Regions from separate parts of the Shewanella sp. VB17 genome, predicted to be linked through region 2. Evidence: predicted binding sites of a transcription regulator. Region 2 holds the regulator's gene; the other holds the start of a gene.

Region 1 (4,379 bases), 3.6 Mb from region 2:
GTAAGGTTTTTTTCTTCACTTGCTCAGGTGTTTGTAGATGAAAAGCTTGCGGTTGCAATATTTCTTGCATTGCTTGTAAAGCATGTAATTTATGTTGATTACGTGCTGACTGATTTTGTTGATTGGTGGCGAGTCTAGAGAGGCTTTGGCCTGCTTTATCTTTCATTGAACCCATTATGACCTTAGCTTGGCTGCCAGACTTTCTTATGCGATTACCTTGCACTTCACGTTGTTGGGACTTTTCTTTATTGGCTTGTGCTTGGCGTGCTATTTTCTTCTGTTGTGACTTTACATGAGATATTTGTCTATTCAGTGCATTAGCTTGATAACAAGAATGTGTTATATAGTCATCGTAATGCCCTTTGAATAAATCGAGTCCTAGACTTGTGAGTGAGTAAATATGATCAACATGCCTAAGTAAGTGTTTATCGTGACTTATCAAGAGTACTTTACCTTTATATTGTTGCAGCTGGCTTATTAACCAATGCTTCCCTTGAGTATCTAAGTGATTAGAAGGCTCATCAAGCAATAATATGTCGGAATTGGCTTGGAATAATTGATGCAACTGTAGCATCGCTAACTGGCCACCACTTAAAGTATGACAATAGTCATTTAAATCAACATCAATTTGAAGTGTGCGTAACGTGTGTTTTGTTTGAGTTTCTATATCCCAATCATCACCAATATCATCGAAATATTTCAGTTCACAGCGACCCTGCTCGAGAGCTCTCAATGCCAATAACTTATTGGTAATGCCTAAGAAGTCAGCAATACGTACGTCTTTTTCTAATAAATCAGCAGGCAGCTGTGAGTAATAAGCTATGTGACCTTGGCAAGTGACATGACCTTGAGTTGGAGCAAGTTTTCCGTTCAGTACTGAGATGAAGACTGACTTGCCCACTCCATTACGACCGATTAGCCCTGAGATGCCACTGTTTAAATTGAAGCATATGTTGTTAAATAGCCACTCTCCGGTATCGAGCTGGAATGACAGTTGATGTGTGATTAATGTAGGCATTAAGCCCCCTATTTTACTTAATAAAATATAAAGGGGCCGCATCTTTCTATCTTGCCAAGTTATTTGCCAACATGCTGTCACCAGTATGTTTCAGTAGCTTGGGTATGGAAAGATTGCCTAAGGCGTGACATTAGGTGCCGTTGCCGTATAAAGAGCGATAAACTCAATGTTACTGCGACAATTTGTGTCTTTTGCACATTAAGAAATGACAAAAGTAACGCCCACTAACCCCTGAATGTCCAAATGATTGATATAAATTGGATGTCAGGAAATTAGTTGTTCATTATGGCGTTAGCTCTGATTGATAAATTCAACTAATTATAATCATGAATACGGTGAGATCTCAAGAGAATCGTATTCATAGACTGAGGTATTTTGCCTACTTGAGTGATTTTATAATGGAAGGTGTGGTTTTTCCTACAGGATGGAAAGTATGAGAAGTTGTGGCGGTTAGCTAAGGGCTGCTGATACAGCTTAGGTTCAGTAAATGTCTTTATCATGAGCATAAAATTCTTTATCCTGAACGAAGACAGAAGTTAAAGGTATGAATATGGATGCGACGAAGAAGATAGAAACAATACTCGACGGTTTTGGAGAACAGATCGCTAACCTGCAGCTGCGTATTGAGTCTTTAGAGTTTGAACTGGCTAAAGCGAATAAAGCTTTGTTAGTAAATGATAATAAAGAGACTATAAAGTTGACTGAGGATGAGATTAAAATGATTTATTCTCAGTTTTAAATAAATGAGTCTAGCTAGAGTGAGTTTATTTGGCTAACGTCAACCAATCTTTCACCATTACTGTGGCTTACTTTCACTGAGCGATTTTCGTTTTTTTATGATTGCAGACTTGAGTACTGTTTAAATATACAGTATCTTAATTGGTAGAGATAACTCAGTGTAAGAAGTAAGCCATTACACTGCAACGATGAAAGCCATTAGTCAGTGAAAAAAATTATTCATATCGATATGGATTGTTATTTTGCCGCGGTAGAGATGCGTGATTTCCCCGAGTTAAGAGGCAAGCCGATTGCGGTGGGAGGACGTAGTGATCGCCGTGGTGTGATAAGCACGTGTAATTATGAGGCGCGCGCTTTTGGGGTGCGTTCGGCGATGGCTTCAGGCCATGCATTAACATTGTGCCCGCAGTTGGTATTAGTGCCTGGGCGAATGTCGGTTTATAAAAAGATATCGATTCAGATCCGTGACGTTTTTGCTCGCTATACCGATTTGATCGAACCTTTATCCTTGGACGAAGCCTATTTGGATGTGAGTGACAGTACTTTTTGTCAGGGATCGGCGACACGCATTGCTGAGGCAATACGCCAAGAGATATTCGAGCTAACAGGGCTGACGGCGTCAGCGGGGATTGCCCCGGTGAAATTTCTCGCCAAAGTGGCCTCAGATCTGAATAAACCCAATGGACAATATGTTATCACCCCAAAGATGATTAGCCCGTTTGTGCACACCTTGCCGTTGACTAAAATCCCTGGTGTTGGCAAGGTGACAGGCAAGAAGCTTGCTGATATTGATTTGATTACTTGTGGCGATTTACAGGGCTATCCGCAAAATGATTTGATTGCACGTTTTGGTAAGTTTGGCTCGATATTAATCGAGCGAGCTCAAGGTATCGATCTGCGGGAGATTATCAATCATAGAGAAAGAAAATCTGTGGGGGTCGAGACGACATTAGCGAAGGATATTTATACGTTAGCGCAATGCCGAGGCGTAATGCCGCAATTACTGCAAGAGCTTTCAATGCGCATTAATCGAAGTGCTAAAGAGAGGAAGATACATAAACAAGTGGTGAAGCTGAAGTTTAATGATTTTAAACAGACGACCATAGAACACAGAAGCGATGAAGTGTCGGTAAAACTTTTTTACGATCTGCTCACGCAAGCCTTGGCGCGTCAGCAGGGAAGAGGGATACGCTTATTGGGGGTCTCGGTAGGCTTAGCCAGTCAAGCCGATGCTCAAGAGTCCACAGAGCTAGCTGAGTCGCAAATGGACTTAGGGTTTTAGGCCAGGACTTAGCTATGAGTGAATAGATTGTAGGGTTTTAAAATAGACCTTAGGAGCTAACACCTAAGGTCTGGCAAACTTAAATTTTTTCTGGAATGCGCGCGAGAACAGCCAGTAACAGTTGATAATATTGCCCTACGGTTTCAATTAATACTTTCTCATCTGGGCTGTGTGGGTAACGTATGGTGGGGCCAATGGATACCATGTCCATTTCTGGATATGGCTTTTTGAATAGGCCGCATTCGAGACCTGCATGGATCACCATAATGACTGGCGCTTTGTTATAGATGTCATCATAGGTTTCACGCACAAGGGCCATAACAGGAGAGCTGTTGTCAGGCTTCCAACCGGGATAAGCACCGCTGAAAGAGACTTCAACGCCTGCAAGGTTAGTCAGAGCCGTTAATACACCTTCAACCTCTTCACGGCCAGAGTCGAGCAATGAACGAATTAAGCAAAGAATTTCAACACTTTCAGTTTTTGTGCTGATAACCCCCACATTCAGTGAGGTTTCGGTTACTCCTTCGACTTCATCACTCATGCGGATCACGCCATTTGGACAAGCATGAAGCAGATCGATCAACCTGTTTTGGGTGTCTTCGCTCATTACTTGAGTGGCGGCAGGGGCTTCAGTGAGCTCGAGTCGCATTTGTGGATCGGCGATGGCTAACTCTTGATTAATTAATGTTTGAAATTCAGCCATTAAGGTTTCTAGTTGAGGCACATTCTCGCCGGGTAGCATAAAGCTGACATTGGCTTCACGTGGTATCGCATTACGTAGCGATCCACCCGTTAACTGGGTTAACTCTATTGCCAATTCATCGGCGTGGTTGAATAGGAAACGGGCAAGCAGTTTATTGGCGTTACCGCGTCCAAGGTGAATGTTGACACCTGAGTGACCACCTTTTAAACCGGAAAGGGTGAGGGTATAAGTGGCGTTTGACTGCTCTGGAGATTGCCACACCATAGGCACACTGATTTGTGCATCAACGCCACCGGCGCAGCCCATGTAAATTTCACCTTCTTGCTCGGAATCGGTATTAATTAAGATTTCGGCATCTAAGTAACCTGCTTCAAGGCCAAAAGCGCCCGTCATGCCAGCTTCTTCATCTATGGTTAGCAAGACTTCAAGTGGTCCATGGGGGATATCATCTGAGCCAAGTACCGCTAATGCTGACGCCATGCCTATGCCGTTATCGGCCCCTAAGGTGGTGCCTGTTGCTTTAACCCAATCTCCCTCTATGTATGGGATGATGGGATCTTTTTCAAAATCATGGATTTTGTCTGAGTTTTTCTGGGGCACCATGTCAATATGGGCCTGCAGCACAACCACTTTACGAT
Region 2 (4,379 bases):
CAGTCAGGAACATAATAAAACTGAACCAAAGGTAGAGTGTACCTATGTCTTTATGGTTAGTGGTGAAAAGCCAGCGTTTAATGCCAGTAGGCAGTGGCTCATGATGGTGATCCGCTTGATTGAGCTCAGGATCCACATTTTCTGGTGCTTCGTGCGTTAAACTCGTCATAGCGTTCCCCTATTGGCCGTGCTGATTAACATCAGCAGCCTGAACCGTATCACCAGTGTTGTTATCCCAGGCGTTACGTTCATAAGTAATTACAGCTGCAATCTCTTGCGCTGTTAATTGTTTTGCGAAAGCTTGCATCGCCGTGCCTGTTTTACCATTAATGACTATTTCTAAGTGATCAGTTAACGGGCCGGTGGTTATTTTACTGGCTTTCATTGCAGGGAAAACGCCGGGTAAACCCATGCCGTTGGGTTGGTGGCAAGCGGCGCAGCGTGCCATATATACTTGCTCTCCTTGTGCCATGAGTTCCTCGATGCTTAAGGTTTGGCTTAAAGCGGCTTGGGCTTCTTTTGCGGCAGAATTGGCTTGATTTTTCTGTTCTGCTAACCAGATATCAAAATCTGCTTCAGAAACGGCTTCGACAACAATGGGCATGAATCCATGATCTTTACCACATAATTCAGCACATTGACCGCGATAAGTACCAGGTATGTCAATTCGGGTCCAAGCTTCATTAATAAACCCAGGATTGGCGTCTTTTTTAACGGCAAAAGCGGGTACCCACCAAGAGTGGATAACATCTTCGGAGGTCATTAAAAAACGGACTTTTTTATTGATGGGGAGCACTAATGGCTTATCAACTTCGAGGAGATAATTTTCACCTTTTATTTCAGTCCCTTCAATTTGGGTTCTTGGTGTTGAAAGTAGGCTATAAAATTCGATATCTTGGTCGAAATAGCTGTAGTGCCATTTCCATTGAGAACCGGTGATTTTGATGGTCAGATCGGCATCAGAAGGATCTTCCATTGCGATCAAGGTTTGAGTGGCAGGAATAGCCATTAAAATAAGAATGATGAAAGGCACAACAGTCCAAGCTATCTCGACTTTGGTACTTTCGTGAAAGTTGGCTGCAACAGCACCTTTGGATTTTCTGTGATTAATAATGGAATAGATCATCACACCAAAAACCAGGGCTCCGATCACGCAACAAATATATAAAATGATCATGTGCAGGCTATAAACCTTACCACTGATCTCTGTGACACCTTTGGTCATATTTAAGGGCATTTGTGATGCCACAACGGATGACGTAAACAGCAACGCCAAAAAGCAATACAGCGTTTTTTTCACTAGACTTCTCCTCTGTCAAAAAATAAGACAAAGAAGAGCCACACAGTAAGTCTCTGCTCTATGTAAACTCTTCAGTTCCCAAAAAAGCAACGATGACTTCAAAGCATGTTAGTGGTTTTACTTTTTATCGTGAAAGTAAGCAGTTTTATTAAATCACTGCCAGAATTACCCACATTCATACCTACGACTGAATATATCAGTTCCGATTTCTGCTAGGTAATACAATGCAGTTATATCACTGTGGATTGATTGACTTTGCAGACGACTAAATCGTTTGGATATAACAAATTATCGTTGTTATGCGACTAATTTACTTGGTGTTGCAATATTGATCAAGATTACTTTTTCGTATTTTAAAAATAAGTGATGATCCGTCTTTTAAATTTTATTACGTATGTATTTTTTGCATTGTTAAATAGGCCATTTATTCAAAATAAAGCCCCTGTTAGGGGCTTGAGTCAATCTCTTGGTTAATCTGCTAATGAACAGAGCAGAACCCCCTTTGTGGTATGGCAGTATTTAGCGTGTTGTTACGGTTATTTGCATATAAACTGGCATTGGTGTCTTCTATTACAATGCCTAAGGCTCGGGCGCTTTTAGCAACAATTTGAAGGCGGCGATTATCACGGGAATCTAAAGATTGAGTCCAGCATAATACGGCACTTGATGTGCCACTTGTTAGTGCTTTTTCCATTGCCCATAGTGTTTCGACTTCATCTTTGGCGTGGACCAATAGGACTCGATTCATGTTAAGGCCAGCGTCAGTTAACATTTTTTTGTAATCTATGTTTGGTGGATTGATCAATACTATCCATTGTCCTTGTTGGCTTAGCGTCGCGAGTTGAGCGCTGACTTTTTTGAGTTCGTTACGCCCTTGTGTGTGGGTCGTTATTGTTGTGACTGTGCTCGTTTGTAATTGTCTTGAGTGATTATTCTCATGTTCCAACCATAACCCTGGATGCCTAGGGCTATTACCTATGAGTGTATTCATTGCCAGTCACCGTTGCGAATAACGCCGACAGCTAATCCTTCAATACTGAGGCTTTGATTAGCCAAGTTGATGACTATGGGTGTGTAATCTTCATTTTCTGCGTGAAGATAAACAGTGTTGCCCTTTTTCTCAAAGCGTTTAACGGTGACATCATCTTCGACGCGAGCCACAATTATCTGACCATTTCGGGCCTGATCTGCTTTGTGGACAGCTAAAAGATCACCTTCAAGGATACCAATATTTTTCATACTATCGCCACGTACTCTCAAGAGAAAGTCGGCACTGGGATGGAACATGTTTGGATCAACTTTATAGCGCTGTTCTACATGTTCTTGAGCTAAAATAGGCTCTCCTGCTGCGACTTGTCCTATTAAGGGTAAGCCAGACTCTTCAGGTTCTTCGAGTTGAGTTAAGCGGATACCACGAGATGTGCCTGGGATAATTTCAATACAGCCTTTTTTAGCCAAGGCTTTTAGGTGCTCTTCTGCGGCGTTAGCACTTTTAAAACCTAAACGTGTGGCGATTTCCGCACGAGTTGGTGGCATACCTGTGTCAACAATATTGCACTTAATTAGTTCAAGGATTTCAGCTTGTCGTGGTGTCAATGGTCTCATGGTAAATCCTGTCTTTCTATACAGTAACTGTCAGTATATACAGTATTTCATGCAGTGCAAGTATTAACCAGTGTTAATCGTTTTTCTCTTCTTTATCGTTTGTTTTGTTTAACCCTTAGTCGATGGTGATAGATGATATTTGTCATTGAGCTGAGCTAATTTGGTGGATGTATCTATATCTGATACTCTATGTAGCCATTAAATTAAAATACATTGTATAAGAATAATGTCCAAACAAGATTCCCTTTGGTTTAAATCATTACGCTGGCTTCAAAATAAGTTAGTGCAGACGATTGTTGTACCGCAAGAACCGTTCAAGGACCTTAATTTAGATCCCGAGAGGCCCCTTGTTTATGTGATGAAAACTGAGTCTCTCAGTGATATTGCCGCCCTGAGTGAAATAACAGAAGGATTAGGCTTACCGAGCCCTTACGATCCGCTGGAGGTCGGCGGGGAATTAAGTCCTAGGGTGGTTTGTTTAGAAGCTGCCAAACCACTTATGGGCCAACGGAAAAGTAACGAATTCTTTCTTAGTAGTTTTATGAATTTGTTAAAGGCCCATAAAAGAAGTCCAGATCTTGATGTTCAACTTGTGCCAGTCAGTCTTTATTGGGGCAGAACGCCAGGTAAAGAAGATGACACGATGAAAGCTGCTGTCTTGGAGCGTGAAAACCCCACTTGGTTGCGAAAGTGTTTGATGATTTTGTTCTTGGGTCGACATAACTTTGTGCAATTTTCTAACTCTGTTTCAATTCGTAATATGGCAGATGAACACGGTACTGACAAACGTATTGCGCAAAAATTAGCGCGTGTAGCACGAGTGCATTTTAGTCGACAGCGTAAAGTGATGACAGGACCTGTTTTACCCAAAAGACAAGCTCTTTTTCATGCATTAGTCAGTTCTGAAACGCTGCAGAAAGCCATTCAAGAAGAGGTGGTAAGTAAGAAAATTTCTGAAGTTGAGGCCAGAGCCAAAGCGATGGAATATTTAGATGAAATCGCGGCGGATTACTCAGATAGTCTTGTGCGTATCACCGAACGTTTTTTAACCTGGCTATGGAATAAGCTCTATAAAGGCATCAATATTAAAGGTGCAGAGCAGATCAGGCAGTTACACCATGATGGTCATGAGATTATTTATGTCCCTTGCCATCGAAGTCATATGGATTATCTACTGCTTTCTTATATTCTTTATTACCAAGGTATGGTGCCTCCGCATATTGCTGCCGGTATCAACCTTAATTTTTGGCCTGCTGGGCCCATGTTCCGTCGAGGTGGTGCTTTTTTTATTCGCCGAAGTTTTAAAGGAAATAAATTATACACTGCCGTTTTTCGTGAATATTTGGATCAATTATTTACTAAAGGCTATTCAGTTGAATATTTCACTGAAGGTGGCCGCTCGAGAACTGGACGCCTGTTAGCACCTAAAACAGGGATGCTCGCCATGACGCTAAATAGCGTGCTGCGGGGGATG

What was found. Region 2 encodes LexA, which represses DNA repair genes until DNA is damaged. Its sites were predicted from a motif close to TACTGTATNNNNATACAGTA; they were not measured.
Region 1: dinB (DNA polymerase IV) is a predicted target of LexA. The motif match lies at 1,872-1,891, and genes of this name have one in related genera.

What each region holds. Positions count from the first base shown of each region.
Region 1 is NZ_JABRVS010000001.1:4,386,095-4,390,473, reverse strand. It holds gene HQQ94_RS18980 (ATP-binding cassette domain-containing protein) at 1-1,018, opposite strand, end outside; gene HQQ94_RS18975 (hypothetical protein) at 1,569-1,757, shown strand; gene dinB (DNA polymerase IV) at 1,962-3,038, shown strand; gene HQQ94_RS18965 (aminoacyl-histidine dipeptidase) at 3,118-4,379, opposite strand, start outside.
Region 2 is NZ_JABRVS010000001.1:771,747-776,125, forward strand. It holds gene ctaD (cytochrome c oxidase subunit I) at 1-169, opposite strand, end outside; partial or broken gene coxB (cytochrome c oxidase subunit II) at 188-1,300, opposite strand; gene HQQ94_RS03305 (cell division inhibitor SulA) at 1,779-2,291, opposite strand; gene lexA (transcriptional repressor LexA) at 2,288-2,905, opposite strand; gene plsB (glycerol-3-phosphate 1-O-acyltransferase PlsB) at 3,132-4,379, shown strand, end outside.